DNA from 3 places in the Exiguobacterium sp. TDN 0502 genome. Region 3 is predicted to be linked to each of the others. Evidence: riboswitches for the same ligand, from Rfam matches in the RefSeq annotation. Region 3 holds a riboswitch; each other region holds the start of a gene.
What was found. Region 3 has a riboswitch for lysine ahead of ACRPK8_RS13015 (Na+/H+ antiporter NhaC family protein). Riboswitches for the same ligand answer to the same signal wherever they lie in the genome.
Positions count from the first base shown of each region.

Region 1: it holds a riboswitch for lysine, as region 3 does, so the genes downstream of both, ACRPK8_RS09310 (amino acid permease) here and ACRPK8_RS13015 (Na+/H+ antiporter NhaC family protein) in region 3, are expected to answer to the same signal.
Region 2: it holds a riboswitch for lysine, as region 3 does, so the genes downstream of both, ACRPK8_RS14010 (aspartate kinase) here and ACRPK8_RS13015 (Na+/H+ antiporter NhaC family protein) in region 3, are expected to answer to the same signal.

Region 1 covers NZ_JBOZGJ010000007.1:96,462-103,006, reverse strand. Annotated here, with positions in the region: gene ACRPK8_RS09335 (DHA2 family efflux MFS transporter permease subunit) at 1-280, opposite strand, end outside; gene ACRPK8_RS09330 (HlyD family secretion protein) at 293-949, opposite strand; gene ACRPK8_RS09325 (TetR/AcrR family transcriptional regulator) at 1,132-1,737, shown strand; gene ACRPK8_RS09320 (diguanylate cyclase) at 1,779-2,843, opposite strand; gene ACRPK8_RS09315 (MarR family winged helix-turn-helix transcriptional regulator) at 3,007-3,462, opposite strand; lysine riboswitch at 3,627-3,815, shown strand; gene ACRPK8_RS09310 (amino acid permease) at 3,948-5,429, shown strand; gene ACRPK8_RS09305 (solute:sodium symporter family transporter) at 5,578-6,545, shown strand, end outside.
Region 2 covers NZ_JBOZGJ010000016.1:41,400-47,944, reverse strand. Annotated here, with positions in the region: gene ACRPK8_RS14015 (aspartate-semialdehyde dehydrogenase) at 1-875, opposite strand, end outside; gene ACRPK8_RS14010 (aspartate kinase) at 889-2,088, opposite strand; lysine riboswitch at 2,201-2,378, opposite strand; gene argH (argininosuccinate lyase) at 2,449-3,819, opposite strand; gene ACRPK8_RS14000 (argininosuccinate synthase) at 3,816-5,021, opposite strand; gene ACRPK8_RS13995 (GNAT family N-acetyltransferase) at 5,140-5,568, opposite strand; gene ACRPK8_RS13990 (alanyl-tRNA editing protein) at 5,565-6,545, opposite strand, start outside.
Region 3 covers NZ_JBOZGJ010000013.1:76,460-83,004, forward strand. Annotated here, with positions in the region: gene ACRPK8_RS13000 (SDR family oxidoreductase) at 1-456, opposite strand, end outside; gene ACRPK8_RS13005 (hypothetical protein) at 528-1,460, shown strand; gene htpG (molecular chaperone HtpG) at 1,543-3,405, shown strand; gene ACRPK8_RS13015 (Na+/H+ antiporter NhaC family protein) at 3,472-5,055, opposite strand; lysine riboswitch at 5,170-5,348, opposite strand; gene ACRPK8_RS13020 (uracil-DNA glycosylase family protein) at 5,442-6,182, opposite strand.

The DNA of each region.
Region 1 (6,545 bases), on a different contig from region 3:
CATTAATCAATGTCTGGTTCAAAATCGCGATGAACATGCCGATCAATAAGACCGTCAATACTTTTGGAATGCTGACATTTTCGGTTGAAACTTGTTTTGGCGGTGCTGCGACTGCTGGTGTCACGGTCATCGTCGGTTCCGTCTCGAGAGATTCCTCAAGTGTCGGTCCATCCGTAGCCAGTGCGATGTCGGATTGACGATTCCGGCGGGCGATCCAGTTGACGCCGATAATGATTAGAATCGTGAACGCACTATATCCGAACAAGAAGGTCGTAGACATGAACGTCCCTCCTTAATCCTTATGAATGCGGACGGTCACATTCATACCAGGTCGAATGTCGAGTGATTTTTCTTGCGAAAGTGATACTTTAACTGGAATGACTTGTGCGACTTTCGTGTAGTTCGCATTTCCGTTTGAAGAAGGCATCATCGAGAACGTTGAAGCTGTTGTCATCCCGATTTGCTCGACTTCACCGGAAAGTGTCGTATCAGGATAGCTGTCGACGTAGACGTCGACGGCTTGTCCGACTTTGATTTCGTCGATTTCCGTTTCTTCGATATTTGCTGTGACCCAAAGGTTATTTAAATCAAATGCATAAGCAAGTGGTGTACCGGCACCGACAAAGCCGTTCTTTGTCGCCATCGACTGAACGATCGTTGCTTTTGCAGGCATGGAAACAGAAAGATCTGTTGGTTTTTGACCCGCTTGTGCTGTCATGATGTGACCAAGTGTTGCGCCGCTGTCGAGCGATTCGCCTGTTTTTGCTGACCAATCTGTCAGTTTCCCGGCGCTCGGACTCGCAACCGTTATCATTTTTCCGTCAATCTTCGCGTTGTCTGTCTTAACGTAGCTTGTCGCTTGATCGTAATAGTAGTATCCGACGACACCACCACCGATCAATACGATGAGTGTGACGATGTTGATGATCAATAGTTTTTTCATACTCATGGGTGTGTTTACATTCCTTTCTTGTGTACAATCGATTCAAAAAAAGTACTCCTCTGGGGGAGGAGTAATTAATATAGTTAATTATATGGATAGTTAGATAACAAACAACCGACAATTTCCGACAAAATGTCGGAAAAGTAGATGATAACGGATTCATGGACTGAAAAAGGAGGAAAATGCAAATGAATCAAAGCCGAGATCCACGACCAAAACGTTCACGTGACCGTATTACACTAGAATTATTCCGATTGTTAAAGGCACACAGCTTTTCAAGTATCACTGTAAAAATGTTGACGGATGGGGCAGGGGTGAACCGGTCGACCTTTTATGCGCACTATACGGATAAGTATGATTTACTCGATCAAATCGTCGAGGAGCAAATGGCTGCGCTGGGGCAGGCGATTCGAATTACGGGAACAGCAACGGTGTTTCCAACCGTCGAGCAGGTAAGCCGTTATTTTGCTCGTCTGTTCATCCATATCGAAGAGAATGAGCTGTTTTACCAAACGATGCTCGTACAAGGACCGATCAAAACATTCATCTCCCGTTTTCTCGATACGTTAAAGGAAAACTACCGCCTGGTCTTTCAATCACAGATTTCACGGGATGCGACCTTCGTCGATCGGGATTTACTGTTGAACTACGTCATCGGTGGGCAGTTAGGGCTGTTGATTTCCTGGTTACGTAACGGACGCCCTTATCCGGCGACTTATATGGCGGATCAGTTAAGCCGGATGATCGTCTTTGGAACCGTAGAGAGCATCGGATTTCCGAAAGAGTCGCAATGAGTGCGTAAAAAAAGACACTCCACATTGGAAGTGTCTCATGTTCAGGCGTGTTGGAACGCGAGTTCTTTCGTATAGATCGTACTGCGGTTCCGCCCGCTCTCTTTTGAATAATACAACGCTTTATCCGCCTGCTGTAACGCTTCAAGAGATGTATGCGAGCCGCTGGAATGCGCGATTCCGAGTGAAATCGTAATCTGTAAATCAGGTATATCCGCTGTCGGGAACAGGTTCCGGGCGACCGTCATGCGGGCAAGCTCTGCTATCTTCTGTGCTTCTTTAGCAGAAGTGTTCGGTAAGATGATTAAAAACTCTTCTCCGCCATAGCGTCCGACGAGATCGTCAGGGCGCGTCAAGGAGGCGAGGGTCATGCCGAGTTGGCGTAACACGTCATCTCCCGCGTCGTGACCATATGTATCGTTGACATGCTTGAAGAAATCGATATCAATCAATACGAGGGAGTACCCTTGGTCGGCGGAATTGACCAGGGAGAGCGAGTCATCGAGACGACGGCGGTTAGCCAGCCCCGTCAAGGCATCGGTCATCGCGAGTTTTTGTTGGTACTGAATGTTTTCGAAGTGACGGCGTAATTCCGTCAACAGACGAAAGGCAACGAAGCCTGCTAACAGATGAAAGAAGACATAAGCAACCGAAATTTTAATGAATGTCGACCAGCTATGTGTCAACACATAAATAGCAGGTAATGAGTAAAGGATGCCGATCAGCACCATCAACTGAAAAGATCGCATCGAAACGTGAACGAACCGGCGTAGCATCCCAATCGTCACGATGAAAATGGAAATAATCAGTGTGGATAAATAGAATCCCTCCATTTGATCAACCGGCGTCAACACGTAACGGGTACCGATTATCATGACACCTGCCACGATGGCACTAGGGAAACCACCGAACAGCATGGCGATCGCGACGGGAATGATGCGTAGGTCAACACGGGCGACATCAATTTGAATACCGTTGAACATCAGTAACACGGCAATCAGACCAGAGACGGCTCCGAGAATAATCCGGGTGCTCCATTTGGAGTGTATCGAAATACGTGGTTGATTTCGAAACGGTAAGAACAAGAGAGTAATCGTTGTAAAGAGCAAACAAAAATTAATAATGAATTGATTCATAATGGACAACAAATCCTCCCAACTCCCCCAGCTAACAGATTTCCATATATATACTTCCAGTATACTCATCTAGATAACGGTTAGACAGGGATAAATGTTTAGAAAAAATAAAAAACGGTAGGAAATCTACCGTTTTTTATGAAGAGGACGAACCAGTATCTTCGTCCATCGTCAGTAAGATTTTATCAAAAACCTGTACCATCGTCTCGAGTTCTTCTTCCGTCAATGTACCAAACCGGTCATGGAGATAGTTTTTGCGGACGATTTCGAGCTCTCGAAATGCGCGTTCCCCGTCATCTGTCAAGGCAAGGACGATGGATCGGCGGTCTTCCGTTGAACGAGTCCGTGTCACGTATCCTTGTTTATATAACTTATCCGTCAAGGCAGTCACCTGACTGGTCGCCAGTTCAAACTGTTCGGCGAGAAGGGTCGGACGTTGGGGACCGTTTTCCGACAGACTCCGTAAAATGAAAAATTCACTGCGGGTCGCTGTTCCTTCAAACAAACGATTCAGTTCACGTCGAAGGGTGCGAAGAATGACACGCATCTGTTCCTCGAGTCGGTAAGTTAGCAAATCACGTTCCTGTGGCATGCAAGCAGCATCCTTTCTCTCAGTGGACTTCTACCATTTAGTGTACTAAACCTATCGGATTTTTACCATCGACTCCTCGAGATTCGAAAAAGGGAATTGACAATTTCGTGGCGGCTTGTGTACTATGTCGTAGTAATACAAAATTAAATCAGTTCTCACTCAACCAGTGGGATGGAGGTTGCAGTTCTCAAGAGTACGGTTACGGATGTCGTCAAGCGGCAAATGAGGTAATCAGAAAGGGAGAGTTGCCGAAATCAGTCATCGCTTTGAAGATGATCGATTGGGATTAGATCAAATAGGTCTAATACTGTCACAAGTCGGGTATCACTCACTTGTGGAGAGCTATCTTTCACGACGGTAGAATGAGGCGCATCCATTTTATTATGCTGCGTTCTCATCTTCCATCTGGAAGATGAGGGCGCTTTTTGTTTTTTCATTCAAAAAGTGTCCTCTCACAAAAATTCATACAGAGAGAAGCGAACGAAATGAACAATTTAGATGTCAAACAAACAACGGATTCGACGGCCGAAGGATTAAAACGGGGGCTGCAAGCCCGTCACATGTCGATGATCGCCATTGGTGGAGCTATCGGAACAGGACTCTTCATCGCGTCCGGTGCTTCCGTGGCAGCGGCAGGCCCGGGCGGTGCACTCCTGTCCTATGCCATCGTCGGTCTGATGGTCTATTTCCTGATGACGAGTCTTGGAGAAATGGCAGCGTATATGCCGGTCGCCGGTTCCTTCTCGACTTACGGAACGAAATTCGTCGATCCATCATTCGGCTTTGCCTTAGGCTGGAACTACTGGTACAACTGGGCAGTCACGATTGCGGTTGAACTCGTTGCAGCACAAATCGTCATGACGTACTGGTTCCCGGACGTTCCAGGATTTTATTTCAGTGCTTTATTCCTAGTACTGATGATCGGCTTGAACTACTTCTCCGTCAAAGGATTCGGGGAAGCCGAGTATTGGTTTGCGATGATCAAGGTCGTTACGGTCATCGTTTTCCTAGTCGTTGGTGTCGCGATGATTTTCGGTGTCTTCACATCGGAGCCGCCAGTCGGATTCAAAAACTTCGCACTGGGTGACGCACCATTCGTCGGCGGGATTCCTACCGTCATCGGTATCATCCTCGTTGCCGGATTCAGCTTCCAAGGTACGGAACTCGTCGGAATTGCAGCGGGTGAGTCGGAAGATCCGAAAAAGAATGTGCCAAAGGCCGTTCGACAAGTCTTTTGGCGTATTTTACTCTTCTACGTCTTTGCGATTTTCGTCATCGGTATGCTCATTCCTTATACGAGTCCGAATCTCGTTTCAAATGACATTACGGACGTCGCGGTTAGTCCGTTTACGCTCGTCTTTGAAAAAGCGGGTCTTGCCTTCTCAGCAGCACTCATGAACGCCGTCATCTTGACGTCGGTTCTATCTGCCGGAAACTCGGGGATGTATGCATCGACGCGGATGCTCTATACATTGGCTCGTCAAGGAGACGCGCCGAAGCTGTTCGCAAAAGTCTCAAAAAACGGTGTACCGCGTAATGCCCTGCTCGCAACAGGGGCGATCGGTGCGCTCTGTTTCCTGACATCGATGTTTGGTGGACAGGTATATCTATGGTTACTCAACGCTTCCGGGATGACCGGATTCATCGCGTGGCTCGGAATTGCGATCAGCCACTACCGTTTCCGTAAAGGATTCGTCGCTCAAGGACACTCATTGAACGATTTACCTTACGTGGCACCGGCGTTCCCATTCGGTCCGTTGTTCGCGTTCGGTCTTTGTTTCCTTGTCATCGTCGGTCAAAATTATGCGGCATTCCTCGCGGACCAGATTGATTGGGTCGGAATTGCCGCGACGTATATTGGTATTCCATTATTCCTTGCTTTCTGGTTGGGACATAAATTCAAAAACCGGACGTCGATCGTTCGTTATGACGAGATGGACTTCCCGGAACATCCTCGTCAATCCTAATATAGGAACCACCTTCACAAAGAAGGTGGTTTTTTGTTTCCGTTCATGAAAACGTTTTCTAGAATATAGTTTTAAAAAAGTATAAAAAAGGAATACATGAATACTTATTCATGCATAGCATTTGAAATGGGAGATGAGGAGGAGAAGCATGACGACATCTGAACTGTTCTTTACACTAGGTTCCGCTGCTTTTTTTATGTTATTGGTTGCTTACATATCGTACCGGTTGACCCGGGGAAAAACACAGGGCGCCGATGAATACTTTTTAGCAGGTCGGGGATTGAGTGGTATTTTTATTGCCGGTTCCTTGCTGTTGACGAATTTATCAGCAGAGCAGTTGATTGGACTGAATGGACAGTCCTTCATGGGGAACATGTCCAGTATGGCATGGGAAGTCACCGCTGGGTTTGCTGCGATCATCATGGCCATCTATCTGCTTCCAAAATTTTTAGGTCTCGAGATCTCGACGTTACCGGAATACTTAAGTCACCGGTATGACGAAACGGTTCGCCGGATGACGGTCCTGCTTTTTTTGCTTGGTTACATGTGTGTGACGATTCCATCAATGCTCTATTCGGGCGGAATCGCTGTCCTGCAGCTGTTTGACGTGCCAGAACTATTCGGTTTGAGCTATACACAGTCGTTATGGGTAGTCGTCTGGATCGTCGGAATCATCGGAGCGATTTATGCGATCTTCGGAGGATTACGTGCCGTTGCCGTCTCCGATACGCTTAACGGGATCGGGCTCGTTTTTGTTGGATTTCTTGTTCCGATTCTTGGGTTCATTACTCTCGGTGACGGAAGTCTAGTGCAGGGGATGAAGACGATCGCTACTGTACAGCCTGAGAAATTAAACGCCATCGGCAGTTCGACGGATGCCGTCCCATTCTTTTCGATTTTTACAGGTATTTTATTTGCCAATTTATTTTACTGGTCACTGAATCAATATGTCATCCAGCGTGTCCTCGGAGCAAAGAATCTAAAAGAAGGACAAAAGGGTGTCTTGATGACAGGATTCCTAAAGTTACTCGTTCCGGTCTTCATGCTGATTCCCGGTATCATCGCCTATCACTTATATGGGAATACGTTGACGAGCGGGGACCTGTCCTATCCGCG
Region 2 (6,545 bases), on a different contig from region 3:
TCTTGTCGAATCCGACCGACGTAGACGTCGTCCGTCCCGCTTGCGTCGAGCGGCATCGGATAACGTGTATTCGCGACATCATCGATGAGGACGACGCCCGGTGCGCCTTCCAGTGCTTCACGGATTGCTGTAACCGTCGTCGGTTGTGTAAACGTGACGTTGATTGCAACCGAGTGAGAATTCGTGACCGGCACCCGGACGCACGTCGCACTGACTGGTAATGCTGGAAGATTGAAGATTTTCCGTGTTTCATCAATCATCTTCTGCTCTTCTTTCGTATAGCCGTTCTCAAGGAACACATCGATATGCGGCAAGATGTTATCGTGAATCGGATGTGGATAATTGACGGGCTCTTCTCCGCGTGCCCCGCGTGCCAGATCCTCGATTCCTTTTTGACCAGAACCGGATACGGCCTGATACGTCGTATAGTTGATCCGTTCGAATCCCAGTGACTGGAGCGGTGCTAACGCGACGACGGATTGAATCGTCGAACAGTTCGGATTTGCGATCAAGCGGTTCGTTGCTTGAATCGCTTGCGGATTGACTTCTGGCACGACGAGTGGAATCGTCTCCTGCATCCGGAAGGCACTTGAATTATCGACGACGAGTGTTCCGTTTTCAGCTAGTAACGGGGCATATTGCTCACTGATCGTTCCGCCTGCTGCGAACAACGCGACATCGATTCCGTCTTCCGTGATGTTTGGCGTCAGCGCTTGGATCGTAATATCTTCTCCTTTGAACTGCACCGTGTTGCCTGCTGAACGAGCAGAAGCGTAAGCGGACAAGCGGCTGACCGGGAAGTCCAGTTCTGCGAGTACTTGTAACATTTTTTGACCGACGGCGCCGGTTGCTCCGATGACGGCTACGTGATACATCCTGTTTTCCTCCTTATAACTCGAACGCGTTTGCAATCGCTGCAACCGTCCGTTCAATATCGTCTTGTGCAATCGTGTATGAGATGCTGATTTCTGACGTCGTGACTTGATAGAACGGGATGTTCTCTGCTCGGAAGATTGCGAACAATTTCGAAGCAACACCTGTCGCATCGCGCATTCCGATTCCGACGACAGACAATTTCGCGTGTTGATTATGGCGATCGACCTTCGCTGTCGTGAAGCGATCCATGATGTCTTTTAAGGCTTCATCGAGGAACTCTTCCTCATCGAGTGGACATGAGAACGATAAGAAGATGTCGCTGTCGAACGTCGTTTGACTGATCATGTCGATGTTGACGTGGCGGTTCGATAACAGTTCGAAGATATCGGCTACTGCCGCGTTCGTTTGTGGTACGTGCTTGATCGACACCGTCAAGACGTTCTTCGTCACGCTGACACTCGTGACCGCTTTTTGTTCCATTGTTTCCGTCGCTTCCATGATCCATGTTCCCCTTTTCGATTCAAGTGTTTTCCCGACGAAGATGTGTACGCCGTATTTTTTCCCGAGCTCGACACTCCGCATTTCCATGACCTTCGACCCGAGGGCGCTCATCTCCATCATCTCATCATATGAAATGTGCGGAATTGGTTGAGCAGCGGCATGGATTCGTGGATCAGCCGTGTAGACACCGTCGACATCGGTATAGATTTCACAGCGTTTATCAAGGACTGCAGCTAAGGCAACTGCTGTCGTATCCGATCCGCCCCGTCCGAGTGTCGTGACGTCCCCGAGTTCATTAACCCCTTGGAAACCGGCGACGATGACGACATCGTACGTTTCGAGTTTTTGCCGTAACAGATCTCCATCAATCTGTTTGATCTTACTTTTCGTATGCAATCCCATCGTACTGATTCCCGCTTGTGCGCCCGTTTGCGATAACGCTTTGACGCCGAGCGAGTTGAGGGCGATGCTGAGTAATGAAATCGTCTGTTCTTCTCCGATGGCAAGCAGTCGATCGAGTTCCCGTCGCTCAGGGCGGTCCGTGATGGCTTGCGCCTGTGCGATCAAAGAATCCGTCATCTTGCCCATCGCCGAAACGACGACGACGAGTTTTTCACCTTCGGCTGCGCGACTCTTCAAATAATTCGCAATAGACTGAATCTGTTCGACAGTCGCAACCGAGCTTCCACCAAATTTAAGTACAGTTGTCACAATCCTATCTCCTTTGTCCCGATACAGAAAAAAACGACGGGCCGGTAGGAGCGTTCCTACGGCCCGTCGTTATCACGATCGGACAAACGAAGACAAAGTCGTTCGTTCTTTTACGTAAGATAGCGCTCCGAAACATCGGTTTCGGCAGTACAACGGATCTTAACCGTTGTACCAGCAAATAAGAAGAAGCATCTTCTCGTTCACTTCGGCGGACTTCCCCTTTCACATCATTCGGCATGCTTGCCTTCAAGAATGATGCTACTCATGTCGTCCGCGCCTCTATCTGTCGGTTGTTAGTTACAGTTATAGCAGACATCTTTTGTTAAATCCAGTCATTTGACTGATTTTTTTCAAAATCCGTCAATTCGCAAGATGCTGTTTTGCGAGTTCGAGTTGCTCCGAAACGGCAGCAAACCCTGTACCGCCGTAACTTGTCCGGCGGGCTACTGCTTGAACCGGATCGAGGAGCGGATAGACTTCTTCCGTGATATCCGGATGGAAGGTTTGATACGTCTCGAGGTTCAAATCTTTCAGGAAACAGCCCTTCTGTACACAGTAAAGGACAGCCTTCCCGACGATTTCGTGCGCTTCCCGGAATGGTATGCCTTTCGTTACGAGGTAGTCGGCGAGTTCCGTTGCATTCGAGAAGTCTTGCATTGTCGCCTTCTTGAGCGCTTCGGTCTTAAACGTCGCGGATTCAATCATTCCGGTGAAGATTTGGACGGACTGAAGGACGGTATCTGCTGTATCAAAGACCCCTTCCTTATCCTCTTGCATGTCTTTATTGTAAGCGAGTGGTAATGCCTTCATCGTCGTCAGGAAGCCCATCAGGTTGCCGTAGACACGACCCGTTTTCCCGCGAATCAATTCAGCGAAATCCGGATTTTTCTTCTGTGGCATCATGCTCGACCCTGTCGAGAAGGCATCGGACAACTCGATGAAGCCGAATTCCTGTGACGCCCAAATGATGATTTCTTCACAAAAACGCGAGAGATGCATCATGACGGTCGAAGCGATCCCGAGGTATTCGATGACGAAGTCGCGGTCGGAGACCGCATCGAGGCTGTTCGGATAGATCGACTCGAAACCGAGCAACTCGGCAGACCGGAAACGGTCGATCGGGAACGTCGTCCCAGCGAGCGCGCCCGCACCAAGCGGTGATTTCCGGATCCGTTTTTGATTGTCCGTCAACCGTTCGACGTCCCGTTCGAACATCCAGAAGTACGCAAGCAAGTGATGCGCGAGCGAGATCGGTTGTGCCCGTTGTAAATGCGTATACCCCGGCATGACCGTCTCGATATGTTGCTCGGCCTGTTCCGTGATGACAGATTGAAGTTCGCGTAATGCCGTCGTCAACGCTTCGACGTGCTGCTCCATCCATAGATGCAAATCGGTTGCGACCTGGTCGTTTCGACTCCGTGCCGTATGCAGTTTCCCTGCGACCGGACCGATCTGTTCCGTCAACAAACGCTCAAGGTTCATATGAATGTCCTCATCCGCTAACGTGTAGGAATGGTCGGCTAACGTCACTTCCAGTTGCTTTAGTCCTTGCTCGATGTGCGACCACTCGTCTTGGTCAAGAATTCCTTGTTCGAACAACATCTGTGCATGTGCGAGACTGCCTTTTAAATCGACGCTCGCTAATTTTTGATCGAATGCAATCGATGCTCCGAAGGCTTCCGCTTGAGCGGAAGCACTTTCCGTAAAACGTCCGCCCCAGAGTTTGGTCATTTCGTCACACCCGCCTGACGATGAACGCTCGCATGCGTCGAAACGGCAAGCCCGTGCAATTTGATGAAGCCTTTTGCTGCTTCATGATCAAACGCATCTTCTTTTGTATACGTCGCAAGTTTCTCATCATAGAGTGAGACAGCCGACTGACGACCCGTCACGGTTGCGTTTCCTTTGAACAGTTTGACCCGAACTTCTCCCGTGACATCCTGCTGTGTTGCCGTCAAGAAAGCTTTCAGACCTTTCGTCAACGGTGCGTGGAAGAGACCGTTGTAGATCGTTTCTGCATATTGTTTGCTGAGTAACGGTTTAAAATGAGCGACGTCCTTCGTCAATGTGATCGTCTCGAGTGCAGCATGTGCTTTCAGTAAAACTGTTGCCCCTGGGCACTCGTAGACTTCCCGCGATTTGATGCCGACGAGACGGTTCTCAACGTGGTCAATCCGTCCGACGCCATGCGCTCCAGCGATGATGTTCAGTTCCGTGATCAGTTTTGCGAGTGGATACGTCGTTCCGTTAATCGAGACCGGAACGCCTGCTTCAAAACCGATGATGACTTCTTCCGCCTGATCCGGAGCGTCTTCCGGTGCTACCGTCAACGCGTAAGCGTCTTGCGGTGGCTCTGTCCATGGGTTTTCTAAGACACCACATTCGTTACTCCGTCCCCACAGGTTCATATCGATCGAATATGGGCTGTCGAGGTTGATTGGAATCGGCACGTTGTTTTCTTTCGCATAGGCGATCTCTTCTTCCCGTGACCATTTCCATTCCCGAACCGGTGCGATGACTTCGAGTGATGGATCAAGCGCTGCAACCGAAACTTCGAACCGGACTTGGTCATTCCCTTTTCCGGTACAGCCGTGTGCGACAGCCGTTGCACCATGCTGATGCGCGACTTCGACGAGCTTCTCTGCGATCAACGGACGTGAGAGCGCTGAAATCAACGGATAGGCATTTTCGTAATGGGCGCCATATTGAAGGGCCGGCAAGACGAACTCTTGGGCGAATTCTTCTTTGACATCGAGGACGATCGATTCGATTGCTCCGACGAGAAGTGCTTTTTCTTTGATGACGGATAAATCTTTTCCTTCCCCGACATCCATGCACAAGGCAATGACATCATAGTCCTTGCTCAACCATTTGATGGCTACCGATGTATCGAGTCCCCCAGAGTACGCTAAGATCAATTTTTGTTTCGACATGTATAATTCCCTCCTGGTTTTTAATTCATCTGTCTGTATAAAAATTCATTATGAATTATATATATACATAGAAAACAAAAAAAAGAAACCCTTTTTGCAGGATTTCTTTCAAAATGATTTACATTTTTTTCTCCATCGTCCGGTGCGGGATACCTGCATCGTCGAATTCATCAGAGACGATCGTATATCCGAGTCCTTGGTAGAACGGGATTGCTTGGACTTGTGCACCGAGCGTCAACAGTTGTTTCCCTTCACGTCGTGCGACACGTTCCATTGCTTGCATCAACTCGCCACCGTATCCTTTTCCTCGGGCTGTCGACAGCGTCGCGACACGTTCCACTTTCATCCGTTGATCGTCATACGGACGTGTACGACCTGTCGCGACCGGACGGCTCTGTTCATCGAGGACAAGCAGATGAATCGCTGTCTCATCGTGTGTATCGTATTCAAGATGGCGTGGTACGCCCTGTTCCTCGACGAAGACACGTTCCCGGATCATCCGGACGGCTTGATGTTGTTCTGCTGTACGTACTTGAATGACTGTCATGACTGATATTCCTCCCGTAATCGATCGACATATGCCATCGCATCATCCCGATTCGTAAATTGTGCTTGTGCCTGGATCGCGTTACCGCCACCGCGTCCATTGAAAGATTGGACATGTGCTTTTGCGAATTTGCCGAGATGTAGTTCCCCGTTTCCGCTCATTAGCAGTTTTGTCGTCGTTGCGTTGAAGACGACACCTGTCCGATTTGCCTCCTGAATCGCTTTAGCAAGTCGTTCAGAGAGTCGAATTTCTTCTTGCTCGTGTTCGATCACGAGTAATCCCTCATGTTGCTGAAGAGCGTTAATCAGTTCGAGAGTGACGAGTTGTCCCTCTGTTTGTTCGATTTGTTTCGCTAAACGTTTCTGTTCATCCTGTAACGCATGGACGGCTTCTATAATCTGAACCGGTTTAATCGATAAAGCTTGTGCTGCTTCACGTAAGGCTTGCCGTTCTGCTTGCACGAGTCGATACGCCCGCTCTTTTGCGACGTAGGAGAGACGAATGTTTCCTCGAATCCGTTCGACACCCGTAAAGAGTATTAGCTCGAGCTGTGCCGTTGAATCAAGGTGCGTCCCACCACAGGCGCTATAATCGAGTGTCCCGATTTGAACGACACGAATGCGGCCCTCGACTTGTGGTGTTTTCCGTAATGGTAATTGAAGGACTTCTGCCTCATCATATTCGGTCGCCGTGATCGGCAATCCTTGTTCGATCACGTGACGTAACCGTCGTTCCAACTGTTCTTGTTGCAGAGCTGTCCATTCGGGTGTCTCGATATCAAGCGTCGAGACCTCACTTCCCGTCCGAAAGCTGAGTGTTTTGATCTGAGCCTCATCTTGTAAGATCGCAGAGATGACATGTTGCGCTGTATGCTGAGCGGCATGATCCATCCGGACCGCATCATCTACGATACCTGTAACCTCACCAGTAATCGGTGCAGCCAGTTGATGCCAAACGATGCCTTCCTCAATTTGAAC
Region 3 (6,545 bases):
CCGGTTCAAGTCAGCTGCTCGCCCTGACATCGATGACGTGTTGATGATTGAACCGCCATGATCGAGCATGAGTGGAATCAAGAATTTACTGACGAGGAACGTACCACGCAAATCGACAGCGATGATTCGATCGAAGAGGTCAATTGGGTATTCATGGACTTTTCCGCCTTGTTCATCGATTCCGGCATTATTGAAGAGGACGTCTACCGTACCGTATGTCTCTTGGATGTGCTTCGCGAGTTGTTCAACACTCTCGACGTCTGAGACATCGACATGGACGGCTTCCGCTTTTCCACCGTGTTGTGTAATCTGTTCCACCGTTTGTTGTGCTTTTTCAAGTGAGACATCGGCACAGACGACCGTTGCTCCCTGTTCTGCGAATACAAGTGCGGTCGCTTGTCCGATCCCTGTTGCTGAACCGGTAATGACAGCTACTTTTTGATCAAGTCTACCCATTGCTGAATCCCTCCCAAAGTTATCGTTCACCTTATGAAACATTCCCTGAGAAATCGTGCTTAAACCCATCGATGCGTCTAGTGATCGAGAAGAGGGGGTACATCTACAACAGCATAACCGCTGTACAGAAGGAGATGAGAACGCTGACATCCGACCAATGGCAACTTGCAAAAAAATTATTACGAGAAGCCGCCCAGTATCAAATGATGCTTGAAAAAGGAGCGTTTGCTGATCAACTGATTGACCGAACGACACCGGTTCTTTGGTTTGGTGACGCGACACGTAGTAGCTGGGTGACAGTCGCGACGAATCCATCCCGATCTCAGTTTTTGGACCGGACGGGCGCGTTACGGTTTGACGAACACGGCCCGCTTTTCATACGTCCGCAGTCCATGACATGGGATGATTACCTACAGGAAGAGATATTGACGGATTCCATCCGGCGCTTCAATCACTACTTCAAACAACCGAATGTGTACCGGACCTGGTTCGGTCGACCGGGGGGAGGTAAACTCGAAGGGTTTTTGAACGGATTTGGTGCGTCGCTTTACGAGGACACGTCTGATCCGGTCATTCATCTGGATTTTTTCCCGTTTCCGACGCAGCACTATATGGGAGCGATTAAAGAACGGGGAGTGTTAGAAGACAGTTCGTTTGGACAAACGTTTTTATTGCGTCTTCTCGAGCTGTTTTCGTTAAAGGGAATCATCCTGCTCGGCAAGGAACATACGGAACGATTTGCGAAGCTTGAACCAGACATTGACTGGACGACTTATCAAGCGCCGGATTATCCGGACGCAAGTTTTCAAATCGGCTTTTCATCACAGTTTCAGCTTCCCGTCGTCGGACTCCACTTCAAACCAAGTGAGCAGTTCATCGGTCTTGGTAATCGAAAGGATGAAAATGGCGTCAGTCATGGCACATATGGGGCAGCAGAGCATCTATACCGAATCGGAGCGATCGTCCGTGAAGAAGTCATAAGGTACGCCCAAAAAGGAGATTGACAGATATTTCGAACTCCCTAATAATAGGAGATGAATTAGCACTCTATATGATTGAGTGCTAAAAAAGGGAGGCTGAAGTAGCATGGAAACGAAACAATTTAAGGCGGAATCAAAACGGTTGCTTGAGATGATGATTCATTCCATCTATACGCATAAGGAGATTTTTCTACGCGAATTGATCTCGAATGCCAGTGACGCCATGGATAAGATGTATTATAAAGCGTTGACGGACGAGACGATTTCGTTCGAGAAGGAACACTACAAAATTACGATTGAACCGAATACAGAAGCACGCCAGCTCGTCATTCGTGATACGGGAATCGGAATGACGAAGGAAGAGCTCGAAGAAAATCTAGGAACGATTGCAAAGAGTGGCTCGCTTGCCTTCAAGGCTGAGAATGAAGCGCAAGACGGTCATGATATCATCGGTCAGTTCGGTGTCGGATTCTATTCCGCGTTCATGGTTGCTGACGTCGTCACTGTCGTCACGAAACCTTTTGGTAGTAAGGTCGCCTATAAATGGGAGTCACGTGGTGTCGAAGGCTATACGATCGAGGAAGTCGACAAAGAAACGGTCGGAACAGAGATCACCCTCCACATCAAAGCGAACGAGGACGAAGAATCGTATGACGAGTACCTTGAGACGTACCGCTTGCGTAGCATCATCAAGAAATACTCCGATTTCATCCGTTATCCGATCGAGATGAAGGAAATCGAACGCCAACCGGTCGAAGGTAGTGACGAGACGAAAGAGGTCGAGGTCGTCAAGACGATCAACAGCATGGTGCCGATCTGGCGGAAGAACAAACGGGAATTGACGGACGAGGATTATACGAACTTCTATCAAGAGAAGCGATATGGTTTCGACACACCGGCGAAACACATTCATATCAGTGTCGACGGCGCGGTTCGTTATCAATCGATTCTATTCATTCCGGAGCAGGCACCGTACGATTATTATTCGAAGGAATTTGAAAAAGGACTCGAGCTTTATGCCAACGGTGTCCTGATCATGGAAAAATGCAGCGACTTGTTGCCGGATCACTTCAGTTTCGTCAAAGGCATGGTTGACTCGGAAGACTTATCGCTCAACATCTCGCGTGAGTTACTGCAGCACGATCGTCAACTGAAGCTGATCGCAAAAAACATTCAAAGTAAGATTAAGACACAACTTGAAGCACTCCTACGCGAAGATCGCGCGAAGTACGAAACGTTCTATCAAGCGTTCGGACGTCAGCTGAAGTTCGGTATGTACAATGATTACGGCATGCATAAAGAACAGGTACAGGACCTGATCCTCTTCTACTCAGCGAAGGAGAAGAAGTTGATCACACTTTCGGAATACGTCGCAGCGATGCCGGAAGATCAGGCGCATATCTACTATGCTGCTGGTGAGAGTACGAATCGTTTGGATAAATTACCGCAATCCGAACTCGTTCGTGATAAAGGATACGACATCTTGTACTTCACGGAAGAGATTGACGAGTTCGCGATTCAGATGCTCGTGACGTATGGCGAGAAGACGTTCAAGTCGGTGACGAGCAGTGATTTAGGAATCGAAGCAGAAGCAGCAGAGACGACGGATGCGCAAGCTGAGATGTTCCAAGCGATGCAGGAAGTGTTAAGTGGACAGGTCAAGGAAGTCAAAGCATCGACACGACTGAAATCCCATCCGGTCTGCTTTGCGACGGACGGCGCCGTTTCGATCGAGATGGAGAAAATCTTAAAGGCGATGCCGAACAACGAAGGGGTAGAAGCGGTCAAGATTCTCGAGTTGAACCCGTCGCACAGCGTATTTGAGTCTCTTGAAGCAGCGTATCAAAACGATCGTTCGAAATTCGAACGCTATACAAAGTTGATGTATCAGCAAGCCTTGCTTGTTGAAGGACTCCCGCTTGAGGACCCGGTAGCATTCGCAAATGATGTGTGTCTATTGATGGTGTGAAAACGAGTAGGATCAAAAAAAGCATTGGATGCGCGCATCCAATGCTTTTTCTCGTACCATTTTACATTAATCCGTTTGTAAATCAGAAGCCGTCTCACCTTTTTTCGAGAGGACGTTCAAGACGACGACGAACAAGATGAATGTCACGAGGGCACCGATGAATCCGAAGAGCGATGATTCCGTTACGCCGACGACTAAATAGCCGACAGCAGCCGTGACGGCACCGACCAGCGCATACGGAAGTTGTGTCGTAACATGATCGATATGATGGGACCCAGCTCCTGTTGAACTTAAAATCGTTGTATCCGAGATTGGTGAACAGTGGTCACCGAAGACGGAGCCGGCAAGAACAGCAGCAAGTGTCGGAAGCAATAGTGACGCATCAACGGCCATGACGAGATCTGCACCGATCGGCAACATGATGCCGAATGTACCCCAACTTGTTCCTGTCGAAAATGCCATCACACCGGCAATCAAGAACAGCAAGAACGGCAAGTAGGAAGCAGAGATTGAGTTGCTGACGAAGCTCGCTAGGTAGTCGCCGGTTTTCATGTCACCGATGACAGCGATGATCGTCCATGCGAACAAAAGAATCACGACAGCCGGCCACATCGAACGAAGACCCGCAACGATACTTGCGCGGTAATCACGTCCTGGAATCTTACGACCGATCAGCATCAGGAAGGCAACGATCAAACTAATGACGACACCAGCGACGAGGGAACGGGTGACGTCCGTCGCTTCAAAGGCACCGATCAAAGTAAACGGGCGGTTGTCGGCAGCAAGGGCTTGGGCACCGGTGCCGAGTAACGCACTAATCGTAGCGATGACGAGGACGATGATCGGAACGACAAGATCACGGACTTTTCCGTTCGTATGTTCAGTCACCTCTTTTGCCATCCCCATCGGTGTTCCTTTCGAAGCATCGAAGAGTTCGCCTTTAGCGGCACGCAGTTCATGTTGTCTCATCGGTCCGACAGAGATACCGGAATAAGCGATGTAAAGTGTTAACAGAAGAGCGAAGATGGCATAGAAGTTTAACGGTACGATCATCATGAAAGCGCTGAAGGCAGAGTAATCCGTAATCGAATGTGTCGTTAGGATACCAGCGATGATGGAGATGATGAATGCTCCCCAACTGGAGAGCGGACTAATGACACAGACCGGCGCAGCGGTCGAATCAATCAGGTAGGCTAGTTTCGCACGCGATACGCCACGACGATCCGTTAATGGACGACTGACATTCCCGACAGCCAGACTGTTGAAATAGTCATCAATGAAAATCAAGATACCAAGACCAAAGGCAACTAATCGTGCACCGCGTGCTGTCTTGACGTGTGTAGCAGCCCATTCACCGAAGGCACGGGCACCACCTGATGTTTGAATCAGCGTAGACAAGATACCAAGCAAGAGTAAGAATACGAGTAACAGGACGTTCCACTCGTTCAAGGCGCCATCCGCCCAAAACAGACTGAAGATGTTCTTACCGAGATACGTCACCGTATCGATCGGATTAAAACGATGGAGTAGCAGAGCGCCGACGAGAATGCCGACACCTAACGAAAGAACGACCTTTCGCGTAAAGATGGCCAGTACGATAGCCAATAAGGCAGGGACGAGAGCAATGATGGAATCTGAATAGTTAACCATGAAAAATATCCTCCTCTTTAAAATAGATAACTTAAAGATGAGACCCCGCGGCATACAAAAAAGCAAGGGCACCGGCAACAAAGCCGACACCCTCGCTGGATGCGTCTTTCTTAGCCGAATTGGAGCGCTCCATACAAGAAATATGTATGGCAATCGATCGGGTGTTTCCCGAATCGACCAACAACGGCATGCTCGACACATACTGTCATTTCGGCGATGTCACCTTTCCTGTAGTCGTCTTCGTTGTCATCCTCGGACCAAGTACTGATTGAAATCGCGCCTCTACCTCATCGATAGAATAGTCATATTCTGTTCTTATGCCCACTTTATCATGTCTGTCGGAATGGGTTCAACCATATTTTCTGAAAACTTAACGGAAAATGCTTCTATTGAGCGAAATATTGAATCAGCTGTTTTGTCAGATACGCTTGATTTTCTTCGAACTGTTTTTTGCGATGACCGTTTGCCCCGGATGGATGCGGAAAACCGGAAAGCAGCTGATGGTGTGGCTCGATTCTTCCGTCATGGATCAAACTCCGTACCTGTGCTTCGACGACACGCCCGAGTGGAATAAGTAATACAGGATGATGCAACTGATTGATTTCTGCCACAAAATGTTCCTCGGCATAATGTTTTAACAAAGGACTGCGACCGATTTTTGGTTGATGACCGGAATAATTTTTTTCGCGATAAAAGACAGGGTGCTTCAATAGTGAGGTTGGATGTAATAAATCTTGATGTTCGTGGAACAAGCTAGCGCTTGTATCGATTTCAAGTAAAGGTGCAAGACCGAGTGCATCAAGCATTTGGACGAGATTACGGCGCATCGTTCCGGCAAAACTTGCCGTATACTTGACGAGCCGTGCCGTTTCCTCCACAGAAGCGCCATGATGAAGTGCATCAGTCGCTTCCTCGAACGCAATCCGCATCTGATCAAAGCCGGGTGTGATCCCGATGATGACGACCTTTGCTTCTGTGTTTACATACTCGCCAATCGGAGAATAATAAATGGCTAATTGTTTTTCTTGTTGTAATAAAAAGTCAGGTGTCCATAATTCGTCCCGCCGCAAGGTACGATCGTCGGGGAGGTCACGGATCGCCTGTTCAAAAATAGTTAACGAATTCATGAAAGGTCCTCTCTCTCTGTATTGGAACTATAATAACAAATAATACCATTTGAGACAATTAGACCCTTTCACAATTTTTTATCAGGTATAAAAAAGGACTCGAAACGAGTCCTTTCAGACTGAAGACAAAGTGCAGTTTTTCTCTTAACGAGAAAAGTTGCGTATTTTATCCCTCTCGAATCGTTTTCCTGGAACAAGCATCGCGATGCTTCACTTCGTTGCAGGGGTGCTCCTGCTTGTTTTTCCCTAGGAAGCGATTTCGAGTGAACAAAACGCTACTCTGCTCTTTCTTCCGGATACAAAACGAAGAAGAAGGAGGATTTCCTATGATGGGGAAGAGATCAACATCGTTCAGAACATGTC